DNA from 3 places in the Paenibacillus sp. ALE2 genome. Region 2 is predicted to be linked to each of the others. Evidence: riboswitches for the same ligand, from Rfam matches in the RefSeq annotation. Region 2 holds a riboswitch; each other region holds the start of a gene.
The links. A riboswitch is a leader RNA that binds a small molecule or an ion and turns the genes downstream of it on or off. The one in region 2 is predicted to bind glycine.

Region 1 (6,966 bases), 1.8 Mb from region 2:
GCAGCAGCTTCGTCGGTTGATCCAGCGTTAAACCTGCCACATCGGATAATTTCGTGTAGTCCTGCTTCCACGCAAGCCATTGAACCGTTTGCACTAGGAAGGTGGCATCGTCTACTTCCTTAAAACCATCATATGTCTTTTTCGACTGTCCGTTTTCCTCACGCGCATATTTCGGAGTAGCATCTTCTACAGGGGAAGAATCACCGATAAATGCTGCCTTGCCTTGACCCACCTTGGAGATCGCAGCATAAGGACCTTCCGCACGGCCTCCGCCGTTATAGACTCCTTGGTCTACTGCATTGCCCCATTTTTTTGTACCTGTCGGGATATAGGCAATTCCTTTGGCTTTGGTAGGATCAATAATAGCCAGCGTAGATCCCGCATGCATGGCAATCGAGCGTACACCCTTGGTAATGCCGAAGGATTGATCTGCGGCTACGATGTCCGGAGCATTTACATCGCCAAGCGCATTGTAACGGAAACGAACACCAAAGTTGGTCGCCAGCCAATCGGAGCTTGTTAATCCTTGCATCGCCGGCGATGCAGCTTCTTCTGCAGTCATGCCTTTGGCCGGATTAGTATAGGCTCCACGACGGTAGCCATTCATAACCTCGGAGGAATCCCAACGGTTTTTGTTACGATCGGCATTATAATGGTCGGAGATGAAGAACACACTTCCCCCGTTATTCACATATTGCAGCAGGGCAGCCTGCTCGGATGCCTTAAAGGCCACATTCGCTTCACCGATGATGAACACATCATATTGGCGCAGCTTATCATAGGTTATGGCCTGTTCTCCATAAGTAAAAGGAATAGGGCGGTTCAATTGATCCACAGTAAAGCCTACATTACGTAATCCATTGGCAAAGTCGGAGAAGGCGCCTTCAATGACCCAATCTGCTGCACCAGCCGTCTGTGCGTGCGTATTATCGAACAGCACCTTCTTGCCTTTTCCATCCGGCAGTGTAGTACCGGGTTGACCCGGGTTGCCAGGTTCAGGTTCGCCAGGTTCACCTGGTTCCCCCGGCTCGCTTCCACTCACCAGTTCCACAGCGCTTGGACTTTTTACTCCACCAAAATTATTGTAGGCACCAAGCGTACCTGTCACGCGAATTTTGCTGCCGACCAGTTCAGGATGACCTGTTAACCCAAATTGCCCTCTGTACGCAGATGTCAGCTGCACATCCAATAGATTAGACGTGCTACGTTCATTGGACTGGTCGGCAATCAGTACGTTAAAATCATTCGCAAACGGAGCAGAAAAATTAGCTGTTTTCGATCCGGTAGCATGTCCGACGATGTAGCCTTCCACCGTCACTGTACCTCCACTGCCTTGGCGCTGAAGTGCTTCGTCTACTGTCAATGCTCCCTCTGCCTTGACCTGACCGAATGGAACGAGGATCCCAATCAACAGCGATACGATCGCTGCTAGATGCAGCACCCCTTTCAAGCGTGAACCTGTGAACCGCAAGCCTTTTACCATACGTCAATATCCCTCCTATAATTCCATAAATGTACTTGTCCTCTATCAGATTAGCTGTCAATCTTCTAATTCCTTCCTGATTTCATCCATAATTATGTAAATTTTAATCTTTTTTATCGGAAACTCGCCTGTTTATGTAAAAATTGAAACCTGCGATTGACACCGAGCACGGCATACATTACGCTAAGAAAGATATGTAGAACGGTATACGCGAATGAAGATGACGGGAGAGTCTGTCCAGGGGCTTACACGCTGGCGGCACCGAAGGAGCAAGACGTCAGCACCCGGCTGGCGGATAATCTCTCAGGTCCATGTATCGTCATCTGACGCAACTCTGGAGAGAGCGCAAGCCACCCAAGGGGTAAGGCGGTAAGTACACCGCACGAAACTCTCAGGTAACGAGGACAGAGATAAGGGAAACTTCCTTATCCTGTCCTTTTTTGCGCTCACATTGTACGTCAGCATTAGGAACCGTCATAGCTGCGCACAAACGCGGAAATACCATATACTATGGTACTAGAACATACAGGGGGCCACACCATGCGTTTCAAAGATGTATTTTCCATTATCGGTCCGGCCATGACCGGACCTTCCAGTTCACACACTGCAGGCGCGGTGCGGCTTGCACGCGTTGCCCGTCACTGGCTCGGGACGCAGCCGGACCGTGCCCGCATGACACTGTACGGGTCCTTCGCCGACACCTACAAAGGACACGGTACAGACCTGGCACTCATCGCAGGCCTGCTCAATTACGATACAGACGACCACCGAATTCCAGATGCCGAGCAATGGGCGGAGCAGGCTGGAATGGCCGTGGAGTTTGCCGTCAGCGGACTACCCGCGCCCCATCCAAATACCGTCCGTTTTGAACTGTGGAAGGGTGAGGATCAGCGCACACTGCTGGGTTCCTCCATCGGCGGCGGCAGCATCCATGTCCAGCAGCTCAACGAATTCCGAGTCAACCTGACCGGGGAGCTGGCTACGTTGGTGCTTCTTCACTCGGATAAGCCCGGCACATTAGGTGCGGTGACTTCAGCACTCGGCGCTGCCGACATTAACATTGCCTATATGCATGTGGATCGCAAAGGCCGAGATGGAGAAGCACTTACCGCCATCGAAACGGACAGTCCTCCTACGGCTGAACTGATCGCAAAACTACGATCCTTACCACATATGTACGAAATTAAAATGATTAATTTGAAAAAAGGAGCTGAATCTGATGCGATTTAGCCATCTGCATGAAATCAGCGCCATATGCGCGGAGGAATCCACCACGATTGGCCGCCTGATGATTCAAGAGCAGGTACAAGAGACGAATACAACGGAAGAAGAAATCTTCCGCCAAATGTCTGATTATTATGAAGTCATGAAGGAGGCCGTTCATCGTGGTCAGACACAAGACACCGTATCCCGCAGTGGATTAACGGGCGGTGACGGCAAGCGTCTGGCCGAGTATCTGCGGGCAGGGGAAACCTGCTCCGGCGACGCCTCCGCACTCGCCATGGCTTATGCGCTCTCCGTGTCGGAGGTTAATGCGTCCATGGGGCGTATTGTGGCTACGCCCACTGCTGGCTCTTGTGGAGTCATCCCCGGTGTGTTCATTAGTGCGCAGGAGCGGTTCGGCTGGGATGATGAGCATATGGTACACGGCTTGTTCGCAGCCGGAGCCATTGGCTACGTCATCGCCAACAATTCCTTCATTTCCGGCGCGGAGGGAGGCTGTCAGGCTGAGATTGGCTCAGCCATCGGGATGGCCGCTGGCGCGATGGTGGAGCTACGCGGTGGCACACCTGAGCAGGCCGTTCACGCCGTAGGCCTAGCGCTCAAGAACACGCTCGGTCTGATTTGCGACCCCGTCGCCGGCCTCGTCGAGATTCCATGCATCGTGCGCAACGGGCTGGGAGCCGTGACCGCACTTGCCGCAGCGGATATGGCTTTGGCGGGTGTGCGCAGCGCCATTCCGTCTGACGAAGTCATTGACGTGATGCTTGAAGTCGGCAGCGCAATGCCGTCGAAGCACCGCGAGACCGCCAAAGGCGGCTTGGCCCAGACACCCACTGGCAAGCGTTTGACCGAATCACTGACACGCAACACATCAACCAAGAAGAATAAATCGTAGCTTCTAAGCTTTAAAAAATAAAAGAGCAAGCATATCGTCTCTAGACGTATGCTTGCTCTTTTTCTTTTCATTTTAACAGATTACTGAACGGTTACCTGTACCTTCGTCATTTTACCTGCATATTTCACTGTAATTACAGCTTTGCCCTTGCCCTGTGCCTTAATGTTGCCGTCTTTGACGGTCGCAACAATAATTCTGGACGAGGACCAGACAGCAGGTTTGGAAACATCCTTCTCCGACTCATCCTTATACGTGGCTGTAGCCGTAACCTTGGCCAGCTGCCCTGCCTTCAAAGTCAAGGCGACTTCGTCCGTTTGCAGGTATTTAAGCGTATCAACATCAACAGGTACGCTGATCACCTTACCGCCAAACTTCGCCTGAATGTTAGCCTTACCGTAGCTGACCGCGGTAACCTGACCCTTTTTGACGGTGGCTACCTTATAGTTGGACGTTTTCCATTCAGCTTGGGTTGTAACATCCTTTTCTTTGCCATCACTGGATTTAACTACAATCGCAATCGTTTTTTGATCCCCGGATTTTAGTGATAACGCAATGGCATCCGCTTCAATCTTTTGCGCTACGTCCACTTCTACCGTAAACGTAATGGTTTGCTTGCCATATGAAGCAGTGACCGTTGCCTTACCGCTTGCATTCGCTTTAATCAAACCTTCGCTAACTTCAACTACTTTTACATTACTAGTAGTCCAAGTGGCGTCCTTGGTTACGTCTGTTTTTGTGCCACCACTCTTAACGCCTGTTACTTTCAGCTGCTTTGTTTCCTGAGCACCAAGCGCAATTACACGCGAGTCTGTTTCCAGACGGTCCACAAGGCCCACTTGTACGTTTATTGTCAGTTTTTTGCCGTTATAGGTCGCTGTAATAACCGCTTTACCGGCTGCTTTACCCGTAATCGTTCCTTTGGATACAGAAGCAATATCTTCCGCGCTTGAAGCCCACTCCGCATCCTGTGTCACGTCTTCCTTGCGTCCATCCGCATAAGTAGCCGTCAGAGTTGCAGTATAGTCCTCATTAATATCAATCGTTGCCGTTTTGGAAGACAAAGACAGATCACCAGGCACATTTACGGATACTGTAGCTGTAGCTGTTTTGCCGCCATAAGAAGCTGTGATCGTAGCCTCACCTGTTTTATAACCTGTGACTTCCCCCGCGCTGACAAAAGCGATATCTTCATTGCTGGATTTCCACTCTGCCTTACTTGTGATATCTTCTTCCGTACCTGTTACGTACGTTGCAGTCAGCTTGAGCTTTTTGGATTCCTTGGCGTTCAAGCTCAGCTTGTCCTCGCTCAAATCCAGAAATCTAGAGGTTTCGACATCTGTCTTGATCGAAACTGTCTTATCTCCATACTTAGCAGTCACTGTAGCTGAACCCGCTCCAATGGCCATAATCGTTCCTTTATTCACCGTTGCAACTTTTTCATCGCTTGATGCCCAAGTAGCTTTATCTGTGATATCCGTTACTGTTCCATCCGGGTAGACAGCAGATACCTGAATTTTTTTAGATTCATCCAAACGGAGAAAAATATTGGTTTCGCTGGCTTTCAGCTTATTCGTCTGATCTACATCCACCGCAATCGTAGCGGACATCGTGCCATATTTACCTGTGATCGTCGCCTTACCCGCGCTATAGCCGGTAATAGTGCCTTTCAGTACATCTGCCACAGCTGCATTGCTGGAGCTCCACTCAGCAGACTCTGTCACGTCCTGTACCGATCCATCCGGGAACGTTGCTGTCAATTTAACCTTCTCTGTATCCTTCAACAAAAGAGAAACCTCTGATGAACTGACATCGAGACGTTTAACCTGCTCTACCTGTACAGCAATCGTTACAGTCTGTTGACCATAAACAGCCTTAATATTAGCTGTACCTGCTCCCTGAGCAGTAACCAATCCGTTGACTACAGTCGCTACCTTTTGGTTATCCGAGGTCCAGGTCGCATCACCTGAAACCTGAGCTGTCGTATTATCACTATAAGTCGCTGTCAAATCAATCTGTCCTGTGCCGCTCGAACGTAAGTTCAGGCTTTGTACATTGGATGTCAGCGCCTTAACCTTTTTCGTAACATGTACCTGAACCGATTGCACCTTCTCTTTATAGGTCGCTACCACGGTCGCTTCCCCTTCAGCTTTGGCTGAAACCGTACCGTTATACACTGTAGCGATAGCTGTATTATCACTTTTCCAATCCGTGCTTACGGTTACATTCGAGGTCGTCCCATCGCTAAAAACAGCCGTAGCCGTCAGCGCAGCCGTATCTCCCTGCTGCAAAGTTACCTCGTTAGAGGAAAGGACAATCTTGGAAAGCACCGCATCTGCTGCAGATGCAAACCCTGCATATGATGTAAAACTTGAAATCAGGATGACCAACGCCAGAAATCCGGACCATCTATTCTTCAAAATCTAATTCCCTCCCATTTTAATGCTAAAAATTGAGGATTTCGCAAAATCCCTACACCTACGTTTTATGTCGTCATATGGAAAAGAATAGTTTAGACTTTAAAGAAAATTTGGTCCTTATTAACTAGAATCGGTATTACCGAAGATCAAATCGTTAAAATATACCCTTACTTTTACAAACAGCTATAAGCTGCTGCACGTATTCTCAAATGGTGATACTCTTCCATATTGGGATCAAGCTGATGCATATAAACGACGGAGAACTGTTCGCTCGGATCTATAGAAACCCATGTGCCTGCCATTCCCGTCCAGCCAAATTCCCCAATCGAGCTGTTTGCATGACCAGCCGCTTTATCCATTAACGTACGCACGCCCAGTCCATAGCCATAACCTGTATGGTATGAATTGGTGAAATCCGATAGTTGGGCTGTACTCAGATGATTTGTGCGCATTAAATCAATGGTTTTTCTCCCCAATAGCCTCACACCGTCTACCATGCCGCCATTTGACAACATTTGTGAAAATGTCAGGTATTCTTTGACTGTCGAATATAAGCCTGCGCCTCCACCTTCATATATAGCATCTGGCTGATGATGTTCATCCAAGAAACCTTCAATTTTTTCAAGTTTTCCGGCGTCTGTCCGTTGATACATGGAGGCCATCCGCGATTCAATATCTCCACGATAACGGTAACCTGTATTGTTCATTCCAAGTGGATCAAAGATTTCATCCTTCAAAAATTGTCCTAATGATTTACCTGAAATGACTTCAATTAGACCTGCAACAAGATCATGTCCATATCCGTATAACCATCGTGTTCCCGGTTCAAATGCAAGCGGAACTTTAGAAAGCGCTTTAATTTCTGTACGCAGGTCATATTTCCCTTGCTTTTCCTTTAAAGCTGTAATGACCTTGTGCATAGCTTTTCCTGTTTCTGAAAACTCGGA
Region 2 (6,966 bases):
ATCAAGCATTGCACCATCAATTTGTAGCAAGTGCATTGGCGACCAAACGGGGACATGAGATCATTCCGGGCGCTCAGATCGGCTGTATGCTGGCCCGCATTGAAAGCTACCCACATACGTGTAACCCAGAAGATATCCTGAAAGCACAGCATGAAAATCAAATGAACCTGTTCTTTACGGATGTGCATGCTCGTGGGGAATATCCCAACTATATGAACCGCTATTTTGAAGAAAATAATATTGTGATCCAGACAGAACCCGGCGATGCCGAAATTTTGAAAAATAACACGGTCGATTTTATCTCATTTAGTTACTATATGACCTTGACCGTATCGGCAGGGCCAGAAGGCGAAAAGGCAGCAGGGAACCTGATAGGCGGTGTGAAAAATCCGTATCTGCAGTCTTCCGACTGGGGATGGCAGATCGATCCGATCGGCCTGCGTGTTACACTGAATACGTTTTATGATCGCTATCAAAAGCCACTGTTCATCGTGGAAAATGGCCTGGGTGCGTATGATAAGGTAGAAGAAGACGGCTCTGTGCATGACACGTATCGCATTGATTACTTGCGTCAGCATATTGCCCAAATGAAGGAAGCGATTGCTGACGGTGTTGATCTGATTGGTTACACCAGCTGGGGACCTATCGACCTTGTGAGCATGTCTACGTCCGAAATGTCCAAGCGCTACGGATTTATTTACGTTGATCTGGATGATGACGGTAACGGAACGCTTCAACGCTCCAAAAAGGACTCATTTAACTGGTATAAAAATGTGATAGCAACCAACGGTGAAGAATTGTAATTCCATATCGTTTTGGCGGGTACAGCAGAGAAAATCCTCAGGATGCAATCTGCTGTACCCGCTTTTTGTATAGACACTCTATTGATTCTTTCAGAGGGCTTCACAAATTTTTCACTTGTAATAAGCTGAAATTTTTCTGTATAATGAATAAAAATTTCATATGTCTGGTTGATGTTTGCGGGAGATGGAATGAAAGTTCCAACCGAAGGGGCAAAACTCTCAGGTGCTTAGGCTGATTTACAGCAACGAGCAGGGACCGTAAACGGACAGAACTCTGGAGAGACCCTTAATTGGGCGCCGAAGGTGCACCGCAGATCACATCTGCTTAAACTCTCAGGCAAAAGGACAGAGACGCGAATAACCTGTGACAGGGATAGCCCTAGGCTTTTTATAAGCTTTTAGAGGTGAAATCCTGCACAAGATGGTTGTATTTTTTCGTGCCTTTAACCTCTCCAGGAGTCGAATCAACAGATTTGACTCTTTTTTGTTTTCTACTATGCTGGAGGAGCGGGTTGAAATGAATTTGGTACATGTGTTAGAAACGATTAGCAGTTGGATATGGGGGGCGCCTCTCATCATCCTTGTTATGGGAACGGGGTTATGGCTGACCATACGTCTAAAAATGTTGCAGGTATTCCGCCTGCCCCTGGCGATCAAGCTCATCGGTAAGGCCCCGAATGAAGGTAGCGGGGATGTAAGTAGTTTTGCAGCTTTGAGTACGGCATTGGCGGCTACCGTCGGTACAGGAAGTATTGTCGGTGTAGCGACAGCCATTAAGCTGGGCGGGCCGGGTGCCTTGTTCTGGATGGTCGTTGCAGCCTTCTTTGGGATGGCGACGAAATATGCGGAAGGTGTACTTGCGGTAAAATACCGGGTGAAGGATCGGAATGGACAATTTTCCGGCGGCCCGATGTATTATATTGAAAAAGGCCTGGGACGCCGTTTTAAACCGTTGGCGATGCTGTTTGCTTTTTCAGGGATGCTGGTAGCGTTGTTCGGAATTGGAACATTCCCTCAGGTCAAGGCGATTGTATCTTCGACTGAAAACAGTTTTGGCGTTCCGCCGATTGTAACGGCGCTGACAATTGCTGTCCTTACAGGTCTTGTGACCATTGGTGGACTCAAAAGCATTGCCAAGGTATCGACGAAGGTCGTTCCTTTTAAAACAGGCCTGTATGTATTAATTTGTATCATTGTACTGATTCGATTTGCTGACCAACTTCCTGCCGCAATTGCGCTTGTGCTTCATTCGGCATTTTCAACTACATCGGCAACCGGCGGATTTGCAGGAGCTACGATTATGCTGGCCATGCGCAGTGGGGTAGCCAGAGGTATTTTTGCCAACGAAGCTGGATTGGGGAGCGCACCGATTGCAGCCGCAGCTGCCAAAACCAAATGGCCTGCGGAACAAGGGCTGATTTCCATGACAGGCGTATTTATTGATACGATGGTTATTTGTGTGATGACCGGGTTGACGTTACTGGTTAGCGGGGTGTGGAGCGGGCCTACCGATGCAGGCTTGATGACTCAGCAAGCCTTTTCCAGTGCATTTCCGCTGGGAGCAGAGCTGCTCACCATCATCCTGATTATGTTCGCATTCACCACCATGCTCGGCTGGAACTATTACGGGGAACGCTGTGTTGAATACTTGCTTGGGGTTAAGTGGATCAAGCCTTATCGTTATTTGTTCATTGTACTGGTTGGCGGGGGCGCGTTCATTAAACTGGATGCGATTTGGCTGCTGGCAGATATTTTTAACGCCATGATGGCTTTTCCGAACCTGATTGCACTGCTCGGCTTGTCGGGAATTGTTGTTGCAGAAACCCGGACTTATATGAATTCCTTGTATCCTAATAAGAACAAGGGTATTCTTGCTGGTGCCAATGTAGGGGCGGCTATCCAAGTAGAAGAAAAGGGACAAACGGTAAATTCATAAATACTAAAAGGGAGTATCCTCAGCCATCACAGGCTTGAGGGTACTCCTTTTTTTAGGTTATAAGACTGGTGATTACCGACATTTTATTTATTCTGAATATCTCTTAATCCATAACGTTTACAAACCTAAGAGTTATTACATGGGAGCATAATCGTAATTTGAAAATGCGAATCCGTAATAGTTGTATTTAAATAACCACCATATTTCTTTATCACTTGCTGGATGTTAAGTAATCCATACCCATGTTTTTTTAAAGGGGGATTGTATGTTTTGGTTGAGAATGCTGTATTGAGATAATTACTTTTTGAATTGCGAACATAAATCCATAGGGCAATATTATCGGTGAAAATTTCCAAATGAATTGAATGCTCTTTCTTTCTAGGAAGCTGCATTACAGCTTCAATAGCATTATCGAAAACATTACCTAAGACAATACATAGATCATGACTTCCAATACTAATATTTGCCGGGTTAATATGGATTTGATGGAAGAAAGCTATCCCACTTTTATTAGCGATGCTGAAAGTATGATTTACTAAAGCATCAATAACGAGATGTCCTGTTGTTATATGAAGTTTTGGTGAGTCTATATTTTTTAGAGTTTGGTTGATGTGATTAACACCCTCTTCCGTCCTCTGTTCTTGTAAACAAGCACGGACAAAAATTAACTGTTTTTTGAAATCATGAATACTTCGTTTGATATCACTAAGAGATCGAGTTGTTTCTTTATAACGTTTTTCTTGCATCAGCATTTGCTTTTGAAAAAAGCATGAGAGGTTTGACTTTTCTATCAACTTGTCCGTTAGAAAGACAATAATCACGTTCATTCCAAGAATACTGATGATTGACATTATAAAGAATAAATTATGTTTCATAAAAGAAAATAAACCGTAATGTATGAGCAAGTTAAACGATGTTCCTATTAATATTACAAAATAATACACAATCCCTATCTTGTATTTCCTTCCTTTTTTAAAATAATGAACTACTAGTACTGTAATAAGTATGAAGTGTAAAGAGGCGAAAAGTAAAAAAAGGTTAACTATTGGATTGGAAAAATGACTTTGCTTTGTTGTGCTAAATAAAAATAAAGAGTAATTAGAAAACGAGGTGACATTAATGTAAACGCAATGATTCAAAAAACTCACCCTTCCTGAAAACGAGAAATTATAAAACGAGCATACGCCTCACGAAGTGATTTAGCGTGAGAACGACCTACAGGGAATTCTTGTTCGTTTGACATAATAACAGAAGTAGCTGAAAACTTACGTATATGAACTAAATTCACAATTATTGACCTATGTATAAACACAAACGGATATTTTAATTGTTCATAAACCGCTTTCAACGTTCCGGAAATAAAATAGTTGTGTGAATCCGTTGCAATACAAAGTTCATTATGGATGTAATTGTTTTCACCTTTTGAGATGGCTATGATCTCAGAGTGTCTCAATACAAGATGCTCAGTTTTATTTTTCACAGACAGAAAGTGGGATACTGAAGAACGCATATAATGACATAGTTTATTTATTTTTTCTACAAAGAGTTTATAAGTAAGGGGTTTAAGTAAATATTGAAATGCTTGTACTTCAAAACTTTCTAGCATGTATTCTGGATAGTTAGTTAGAAATATGATTTGAACTTCTCGGTCAGGAAAAAGGCGAATAAGTTTTGCAGTTTCAATTCCCGATAATTCCCTCATTTCAATATCTAACAAGATAATATGAAAGGGGTATCGCTCTTGTGAACTGTAAGATTTGATTAGATCTTCCCCAGATAAAAAGAATTGTAGATTAAAATCTAAGGATTCACTTACTGACATACACATGAAAAAGTGTTGTAAAATTTTATGCATTGCGGGATCATCGTCACAAACAGCAACTTGAAACAAATAGACCACCTCAAATATGTTATATAAATCCAGTATATTGTAAAAAAAGTCTATTCGAAGTGATGTTTTACATATGAAAAAAATTACCATCAGGTTATGGAATTTTTGTTAGTAAAAGTTCAAATGCATACTTATACTGTGGAGAGGACGTAGCCCAGGCGAGGGAATGGATACGTTCTTCTTTATTGCTTAGAAACCTTATTTTCAGCCTTTATAAAAGTATTCAGTTAAGGCTCTACTGGTTCAGTTCGCGTCACGATAACGGCAGGAACAAGCAGTTGCACGCTCCTAGTACTTTTAATCTTTGTTGCTGTCTCAAGCAGTCTAATCCTTTACTTTCTTTGGACATATAAACAAAGAATTAACAAGTAACGTACTTTGCCATTAAAGAAATATAGGTAACAAAAATATTAATCTCACATGAAGCTGACATATTTGGTTGTTGAGATGGACTTCTTTGCATTTCAGGATACAAGCTTATTTTTTCTTTTTGCCTTATGCTACATTAAAAGCCGAGAAGGAAAAGCTATCTAGTATAGATATTGTCCAGAGAGAATAAAGTATATGAATAAACTATGAAGGTGTAGGATGGCTTTTAAATTCAGTCCGGTTTCGGATGATGGACATCTAATCTTGGTGGCTAGTGTGCACTGCGAGAATGCAATTACAACTCAGAATGAGCGTACATCTTATTTTTAAAACTTATGTGAATTTTGTCACTAGTTAATCGATTCATAATTACATAGGGACCGCATCCATTCTAAGGAGGGCTAAAATGAAAGCTTCGCAATATAACTTTATTTTTAATGACATTATTGAAAATACCGATAAAACGGTACTTTATAATTCTCGAACAGGTGCATTGGCAGTTCTTGAACCGGAGTACTATAAACAGTTTTGTGAACTTACAAACAATGGATTGGCAATTAATAATGATACTTATCTTAAAAATCTTATCGAATGTGGCTATATCGTAGAAGATAATATGAATGAAAAAGCATATGTAAAGGTAAACCTCTTAAAAAATCGGTTTGAATCTTCTAATTTAATGCTAACAATTGCCCCTACAATGGCCTGCAATTTTAGATGTGTATACTGTTTTGAGAAAGACCAATATCATAACAAAACTATGAGTCAAGAAACAGCTCAAAGTATAGTCAATTTTGTTAAAACAAATGCTAGTAAACTTGACACTCTTAATGTTACATGGTATGGCGGTGAACCCTTGATTGCAATGAAGCAGATAGTTAGGATATCGGAAGATTTTTTGGAAATATGTAAAGAAAACAATATACAATATACGGCCAGTGTCATTACAAACGGCTATCTTTTAAATAAAGAAAAAGTTCAAACGTTAATATCATGTGGAGTAAATGATATTCAAGTCACTGTTGACGGTCCTAAAGAAGTACATGATCTTAGACGCCCTTTAGTAAGTGGAAGAGGGACATTTGATGTCATAATGAATAACCTCAAGCAAATTAAAGGGATGATTAAAATATTTATGAGAATAAATACTGACCAAGACAACTGGTTGAATTTACATGAAATCGTAGGATTCTTAAAGGAAAATTCTTTATTGGAAAATGTAATACCTTATCTAGGATTAGTTACGCCGACGAATGGAAAGTATGAGGGAACTAAGTGCTTGACAGACGAGATGTATTCAAAATTTAATTTAAAATTTATGTCGGAAAATGATATCCCAATTAGTTATATTTATCCTGCACCTAAAGGTAATTATTGTTCTGCGGACAAATATAATAGTTTCGTTATTGATCCTCTTGGTCATTTATATAAATGTTGGAGCGATATTGGAATTATTGAGCAGTGTGTTGGAAATATAAATGAAGATACATCAGTGAATTGGAATACTGAGCTTCTTGGTTGTTATTTATTATATGATCCTACTGAAGATGAAAAATGTTCAGACTGTAAGTACTTACCTGTGTGTTTAGGCGGATGTCCTCACAATAGAATGGCAGACTTTAACATATGTGAGCAATATCGTTATAATTTGCAGGAGTATATTACCGAGTGCACGAAAGTATTACTGGCTGGACAATTAACGGAAAATAAGAAGGAGGTTTCTGAATCATGTTAATGCTAAAAAAAATGTGTATTGTTTTATGTGGTTTCTTACTTATGGGGATGCCATTAGGTGCTTCAAGTAATGCGGCTTCAAATGATGTTAAGAATATCAATCTAACGGCTATAAATTGTAATGTCACCGTTACAAAAACTTCAGCAAGTGATTTTAGCTATGAGTATAACAAATCCTTGTATACTGTCACTTCTACATTAAGTGGATCTACAATTTACATCACAGTAAAGGG
Region 3 (6,966 bases), 170 kb from region 2:
TCCCGTTGCAACTGTCTCAGCCGCTCCAGCGAAGCGCCAAAATGCATGACCAGAAATCCGATCTCTTCATCTGGTACTTCCATTTCGGTCATATCCGCCGCAGCCTTTTTGACCGAATCGAATAAACTGCCGTAATCCTTGCGGATTTGCTGAAGGAGGGGGTTGCGGATGGACCTCCCTTCCCTCAAACGTTTGAATACTGGAGTCATATGGGCAATCAGCCCTTCACGCAGAACGCGGTCCTCTGCCAATGGTGTGCCAGTCTCTGCCTCCACACGACGAATCAACTCATGAACCGACTCCAGCAGTACAAGATCATCCAGTGGCAGCAAGCGGGTGGAATGATCCTCAGCATCACGGAACAGCAGCCCGAAATAACATCGCTCCGATTCTGGAAACTCAATATCCAGCGCTGCTGACAATTCTCCACATATGCGTTCCACCATAGCTGTGCGCAGCATGATATTCTCCTCTGAATCTGTTTTCGAATACGAGAGACGATGATCTACAACGTACCCAAGCCGCAGACGTGCCAGCGAAACGCAAATTTGAATCAGCAACTCCATATATTTGCTTTCCACCATGTTTTTCAGCCATTGATCATGAGGCTGCCAAAGGGCATTTTCCACGGTTAGCAGGTTCTCCCTACCCATCATCTCCATCAACTTTTCAGTGACACGTGTCACTGAACGAAGCTCCTCTCGACCGGAAAACAGATCCGATTCATCCAAATATTCGAGAGCCAGCTCAGAAATCGCCCGTCTTTTGTCTATCTCCCGTCCTGTAATCTTGACACCGTATCCTCGTCTGCGCACAAGCACGAGCCCTCGATCTCCGATCCATCCTTGTAATTCGTCCAGATCATGACTGACCGTAGTTACTGTGACTTTCAAATCCGATGCCAGCGCCAGTAGCTTGATCGGCTCCTGTGTATCCAGCAGCATGCACAGCACTACAATTTTTCTCTCCTCAGCGGAGTATTCGTCTGACTTCGTATGCAACAATTGCTCCCGCAGACTTGCAAGCTGAGTCGGGCCGGCATCCACATAGATACCGATCCCTGATTTTTTCTCCAGCTTTACCTCATGAGCCGCCAACCAACACTCAACTGCGCCAAGTTCCCGATGAACCGTCCTTGTGCTGACATTGATCTTCTCGGCAATTTCCCCGGCCGTAACCTCTTGGGGCTGCTCCAAAAGATACTCTACGATGTCAGATTGTCGTTTCGTAATATTCATAAGCGCATACCGTTCCTTCCCAAGCTCTCATCCCATCCAGCAGGAAATACAAACTGTATACAACCGGCCTGACTTTATAGGGATTAAAAGTCGGATTTCAGCCGTTCAACCAGCGCTTCGTATTCAGGGCTTTTCAGAAAATTGTCAATGGAAATGTGTTCAGCATTCGGGGCTACCGTTTTAGCCCGGTCTGTCAACGTTTTTTGCGTAATGACAATGTCCGCATCCTGTGGAATTTCACTGATTGCCGTATTCGTTACCGTAACGCCCACGCCCGCCTGTTTCATTTTTTTGCGTAAAATTGAAGCTCCCATGGCACTTGAACCCATACCTGCATCACAGGAAAAGACAATTTTGTTCACTTCGGATTTATCCTTGAGCATTCGATCTGCGGCAATCTCAGCAGCACGATCAGATGCGTGGTTATCTTCCATTACAGTGGCGTTAGCACTTGCACCCTTGCTTTGATTTTTCATATCTTTCAGGCGGGATGCAGCTTCCTCCAGCCCCTCTTCCTTTTGCTTACCTGTCTTGAGCAATACTGCGGCCACAGCAAAGGATACGACCGCAGCAGCGACCACACCGCTCAGCATCGGCAAATATCCGCCTTTTGGTGTCATCAGGAAATAAGCGATGATACTGCCTGGTGAAGGAGCAGCAACCAGTCCGGCACCTGTTAACATAAAACAGAAAGTCCCCACAACGCCCCCTGCTATAGCAGCAAAAATCAGAATCGGCTTCATCAAAATGTAAGGGAAATAAATTTCATGAATCCCGCCGAAAAAATGAATGATGACTGCACCAGGAGCAGACGACTTCGCAGATCCTTTACCGAACAGGCAATAGGCCAGCAAAATGCCGAGCCCCGGCCCAGGATTGGATTCAAGCATGAACAAAACGGATTTTCCTGTTCTTGCAGCTTCCTCTAGCGCAATCGGACTCAATACTCCGTGATTCAATGCGTTGTTTAGAAATAATACTTTTCCGGGCTCAATAATGAGGTTGACAAGCGGCAAGAGCCCTGCATTTACGAGAAACTGTACCCCTGCCGACAATACTTGGCTGATGGTTTGAACGACCGGGCCAATCCCCACATGAGCGAGCAGTGCTAGAATGGCACCGATAATCCCAGCCGAGAAATTATTGACCAGCATTTCAAAACCTGATTTGACTTTGCCTTCAATGGCCTTATCGAACTTCTTCAATATCCATGCAGCCAGCGGACCAGCTACCATCGCACCCAGGAACATCGGGATATCGGCCCCCACAATGACACCCATCGTCATAATGGCACCGATCACACCTCCGCGCTGTCCGTGAATCATCGTGCCTCCTGTGTAACCGATCAGCAGCGGCAGCAAATAATTTTTCATCGGATCAACCAGTTGTGCAAAACCCTCGTTCGGGAACCACCCGGTCGGAATAAAAAGGGCCGTGATTAATCCCCATGCGATAAAGGCTCCCATATTGGGCATTACCATACCGCTGAGAAAACGGCCAAAACGCTGTACGGCGACACGAGCGCCACCGTTTGAACTGGACTTTGTGTCCACTGTGCTCATATTCATATCCTCCTTGTGAGTAAATAGCATCACTACCTTTTCTTAAAATTCATACTAAATGACAGCGCTATCTTCATCAACGAAATGAAAACGTACTTTCGTCATGAACGTTGATGACAACATTTAAATTTAAAATAACGGACAACGTATTATACCTGCATAATTCTTCTTAATATGACCGATAACAATAGAAATTAGTCGAAAAAACAGTGCTGTAAATCTGCACCTTATATAGAGGAGCTCACCTCTAAATCTAATGAATTGACGTAATTACGTCTTCTAAAAGACAACAAAAAAATAGCCGCCATGTCAGATCATAGCGACTATTTTATACACAAAACGAGCGGACTAACGATGCTTTTATTCAATTCAATATCCATATAAAAATTTAGAATAAAGCGCTAATATTCCATCTTATATTGCTCATTATTGTTCATCCGAAATCAACTGCTCGTACTGATCCGCAGACAGCAGCTTGCTCAGAGCTTCCTCGACATCATTGCCCATCTCTACTTCGATCATCCAACCCTTTTCATAGGGAGATTCATTCACCAGCTCAGGTGTGCTTTCCAGAGCTTCATTTACTTTCAATACGGTTCCCGCCACCGGAGCAAAAAGGTCGGATACGGTCTTCACCGATTCAATTGTACCAATCTCTGCCCCCTGTTCAATCGTTGCTCCCGCCCCAGGTAATTCCACAAAAACAATATCACCCAGTTGATGCTGTGCAAAGTCTGTAATGCCGATCCGCAACGTCCCGTCTGCTGTGCGCTGAACCCACTCATGTTCGTCTGTATACCAAAGTTCCCGTTTCACTTCACTCATCCTGCTTTCGCCTCACTTCCACATGAATAAAATGCTTTTAATCACCTGTATTAGACAGGTTAAGATTATGACAACATGAACACTCATGTCAATAATACTAACAAAAATACTTCATGTTATCTCATATAGCATAGAATATTAAAAAATGATAACTTGTAACAAACGCTTACATATCCTTATTTATACATTAAATGTTTTTTGGATTGTTTTATATGACATTTTTATTGACATTTTGAATGAATTTGCGTATTAATGGGTTATAGCAAATGCTTTTGGAAATACCCCGACAACTGCAAACGCGGATGAACGCGGAGGGAGAGACTACCCAAAAGATTCGCATAGCTGTTATCGTTTCTGAGACAGTTGTGCACGCGAACTCGGATCAACTTGTTACCTGCAAAACCGGGTAACCTACCGTTGATCCAAAAGGTAGCGCCGAAGGAGTAAACTTGCATTGCAGGTGAATCTCTCAGGCAAAAGGACCTCTGCCGGACGCATCTCTGGAGAGCATTCGCGATTAGAGCGGATCACCCAAGAGGAAACCTGGTTTACACCGGGGTAACTTTCTGGTATCAAGGACAGAGCTAAAAGAAGAGTATGGACTGCCGTCTATACGTTTCTTTCAGCCTGTCTTTTTTGTTTAGCCGATTACACTGGATAGGAGTGAAAAAATGTCTAATTTGCGAAGAACACCATTATTTTCGTCCTACGGGACGCAGCCCGGGGTTCGTTGTATTGACTTTGGCGGGTGGGAGCTTCCCGTTCAGTTTAGCGGCATCCAAAAAGAGCATGAGGCCGTCCGGCAACGCGCGGGTTTATTCGATGTCTCGCACATGGGCGAGTTTTTGGTTGAGGGCAAAGAAGCCGAGGCTTTTTTGCAACGGGTAACCACGAATGATGTCAGCCAGTTGGAACCGGGCCAGGCACAATATTCACTCCTGTGTTACCCCGATGGAGGCGTAGTGGATGACTTGCTTGTATACTGCAAAGGACCAGAGCGCTACATGCTCGTTGTGAATGCCTCCAACATCGACAAAGATTGGGATTGGCTCATGCGCCACGTACCTGCATCGGTTCATCTGGAGAATGTGTCTGATGCGATCGCATTGCTGGCATTACAAGGTCCGGAAGCAGCACATATTGCCGCAGCCGTGACAGATGCAGATATTACGAATCTGGCATCTTTCCGATTCCATGAGAACGTGCAATTGTTCGGAGCAAAAGCACTCGTCTCCCGAACCGGATATACCGGGGAAGACGGTTTTGAATTTTATATACCTGCTGAGGAAGCACCCGCCGTGTGGAATGGTTTGCTTCGTTGCGGTGAATCGTATGGGCTAATTCCCGCTGGGCTTGGTGCTCGCGATACACTGCGGTTTGAGGCACGGCTGCCGCTGTACGGACAAGAGTTATCTGCCACCATTTCACCGCTTGAGGCTGGTTTAGGTTTCTTCGTCAAGCTGAATAAAGGAGATTTTATCGGCAGAGAAGCACTGCAACACCAGAAAGAACAAGGAATTCCTCGCAAGTTGATCGGGCTGGAAATGATTGACCGCGGTATCCCGCGCGCTCATTATCCAGTCTTCGCGGAAGGCCAACACATTGGTGAGGTCACAACGGGGACTCAATCGCCCACCTTGAAGCGTAATTTGGGGCTAGCCCTGGTGGACAGTCGTTTTAGCACCCTATCTACACCGTTAGAGGTCAAAATTCGAGGTAAACGCCTGCGTGCGGAAGTGGTCCCAGCCCCCTTTTATAAACGGTCACGCTGATCTTAATCCTCTTCACTCTAAAAAAGCGATCATGTCAGATACGAAATTCTGGATTTTCCAACTACGATTATGTATTAGCTAATTTACTATCTAAATTTTGCTTTTCGAAAGGAGCCAGAACTTATGAAGCAGCATCGCTATCTCCCCATGACCGAACAAGATCAAACCGAAATGCTGCGTGTGGTGGGCGTATCATCCATTGATGATTTATTCAGTGACATTCCAGAGGCAATTCGATACCAAGGGGAACTCCCTCTTTCCTCTCGGCTCGACGAAAGAGCCCTAACTCGCCACATGGCCGAGCTGGCCGGGCACAATGCCAATACAGATACACATGCCAGCTTTCTTGGTGCAGGTATTTATGATCATCATATTCCGTCCGTCATTCAGCACATCACCTCACGTTCCGAATTTTACACAGCCTACACCCCCTATCAGCCGGAAGTAAGCCAGGGCGAGCTGCAAGCCATTTTTGAATTTCAGTCGTATATTTGCGAATTGACAGGCATGGCAGTAGCTAATGCCAGTATGTACGATGGAGCGACAGCTCTGGCGGAAGCGGGCTCACTGGCCGCCGCAGCCACGCGCCGTAAACAGCTTATTGTATCAAGGTCTGTCCATCCAGAGGCACGCCAGGTATTGGCAGCCTATGCGCGCGGATTGGACTTGGACATCGTGGAGATCGGCTGTTCGGACGGCGTAACGGATGTCGATGCGCTTGCCGCGGCCGTATCGGAACAGACGGCGGCTGTCTTGATCCAAAGCCCCAACTTTTTTGGAGCCGTGGAAAATCTGAAGCCGATGGCTGACCTGATCCATGCACACAAGGGGCTAATGGTCGTCAGTGCCAACCCATTGGCACTTGGCTTGCTGGAGGCGCCCGGCAAGCAGGGCGCGGATATTGTTGTAGGAGACGCGCAGCCGCTTGGGATCTCGTCCTCCCTCGGCGGTCCGACCTGCGGTTACTTTGCCGTTTCTCAGGCACATATGCGTCGTATCCCTGGGCGTATCGTAGGCCAAACCACAGACCGTAACGGCAAACGCGGCTTCGTGCTGACCTTGCAAGCGCGGGAACAGCATATCCGCCGCGAAAAGGCCACGTCTAACATTTGCTCCAATCAAGCGTTGCTTGCATTATCTGCATCTGTGTACTTGTCCGTCATGGGGAGACAGGGCATCCAGGAAGTAGCCGAGCTGAATTTGCATAAAAGCCGCTATGCGTTAGAACAATTGCTGAGCTTGAAAGGCGTAACTGCCTCATTTCACGCACCGACCTTTAACGAGTTTGCCCTTAGGCTGCCTGAAGGTACGGATGTGAGCCAACTTCAGGACAATCTGCTAGCTGCCGGATTTATCGCAGGCTATGATTTGGGCCGGGACTATCCGGAACTTGCGGGTCACATGCTGATTGCAGTGACGGAGCAAAGAACCAAAGAAGAGATTGACCAATTTATACACACCTTGGAGGGATTGCTATGACACACACCGGACCGGACCAGAAACAAGAGCTGTTGAAGGAACACGATCAAGCGCTCATTTTTGAATTGAGCCGTCCGGGTCGCATCGCTT

Region 1: it holds a riboswitch for glycine, as region 2 does, so the genes downstream of both, sdaAB (L-serine ammonia-lyase, iron-sulfur-dependent subunit beta) here and ACXHJ1_RS12860 (alanine/glycine:cation symporter family protein) in region 2, are expected to answer to the same signal.
Region 3: it holds a riboswitch for glycine, as region 2 does, so the genes downstream of both, gcvT (glycine cleavage system aminomethyltransferase GcvT) here and ACXHJ1_RS12860 (alanine/glycine:cation symporter family protein) in region 2, are expected to answer to the same signal.

The regions. Positions count from the first base shown of each region.
Region 1 covers NZ_CM134213.1:1,102,392-1,109,357, forward strand. The annotation lists gene ACXHJ1_RS04655 (DUF6359 domain-containing protein) at 1-1,483, opposite strand, end outside; glycine riboswitch at 1,698-1,812, shown strand; gene sdaAB (L-serine ammonia-lyase, iron-sulfur-dependent subunit beta) at 2,024-2,713, shown strand; gene sdaAA (L-serine ammonia-lyase, iron-sulfur-dependent, subunit alpha) at 2,703-3,602, shown strand; gene ACXHJ1_RS04670 (Ig-like domain-containing protein) at 3,683-6,019, opposite strand; gene ACXHJ1_RS04675 (serine hydrolase domain-containing protein) at 6,193-6,966, opposite strand, start outside.
Region 2 covers NZ_CM134213.1:2,936,430-2,943,395, forward strand. The annotation lists gene ACXHJ1_RS12855 (glycoside hydrolase family 1 protein) at 1-803, shown strand, start outside; glycine riboswitch at 972-1,056, shown strand; glycine riboswitch at 1,068-1,162, shown strand; gene ACXHJ1_RS12860 (alanine/glycine:cation symporter family protein) at 1,321-2,739, shown strand; gene ACXHJ1_RS12865 (sensor histidine kinase) at 2,865-3,485, opposite strand; gene ACXHJ1_RS12870 (LytR/AlgR family response regulator transcription factor) at 3,884-4,630, opposite strand; gene ACXHJ1_RS12875 (radical SAM/SPASM domain-containing protein) at 5,406-6,734, shown strand; gene ACXHJ1_RS12880 (hypothetical protein) at 6,728-6,966, shown strand, end outside.
Region 3 covers NZ_CM134213.1:3,109,867-3,116,832, reverse strand. The annotation lists gene ACXHJ1_RS13650 (BglG family transcription antiterminator) at 1-1,238, opposite strand, end outside; gene ACXHJ1_RS13645 (PTS mannitol transporter subunit IICB) at 1,322-2,800, opposite strand; gene gcvH (glycine cleavage system protein GcvH) at 3,227-3,625, opposite strand; glycine riboswitch at 4,034-4,107, shown strand; gene gcvT (glycine cleavage system aminomethyltransferase GcvT) at 4,297-5,397, shown strand; gene gcvPA (aminomethyl-transferring glycine dehydrogenase subunit GcvPA) at 5,521-6,876, shown strand; gene gcvPB (aminomethyl-transferring glycine dehydrogenase subunit GcvPB) at 6,873-6,966, shown strand, end outside.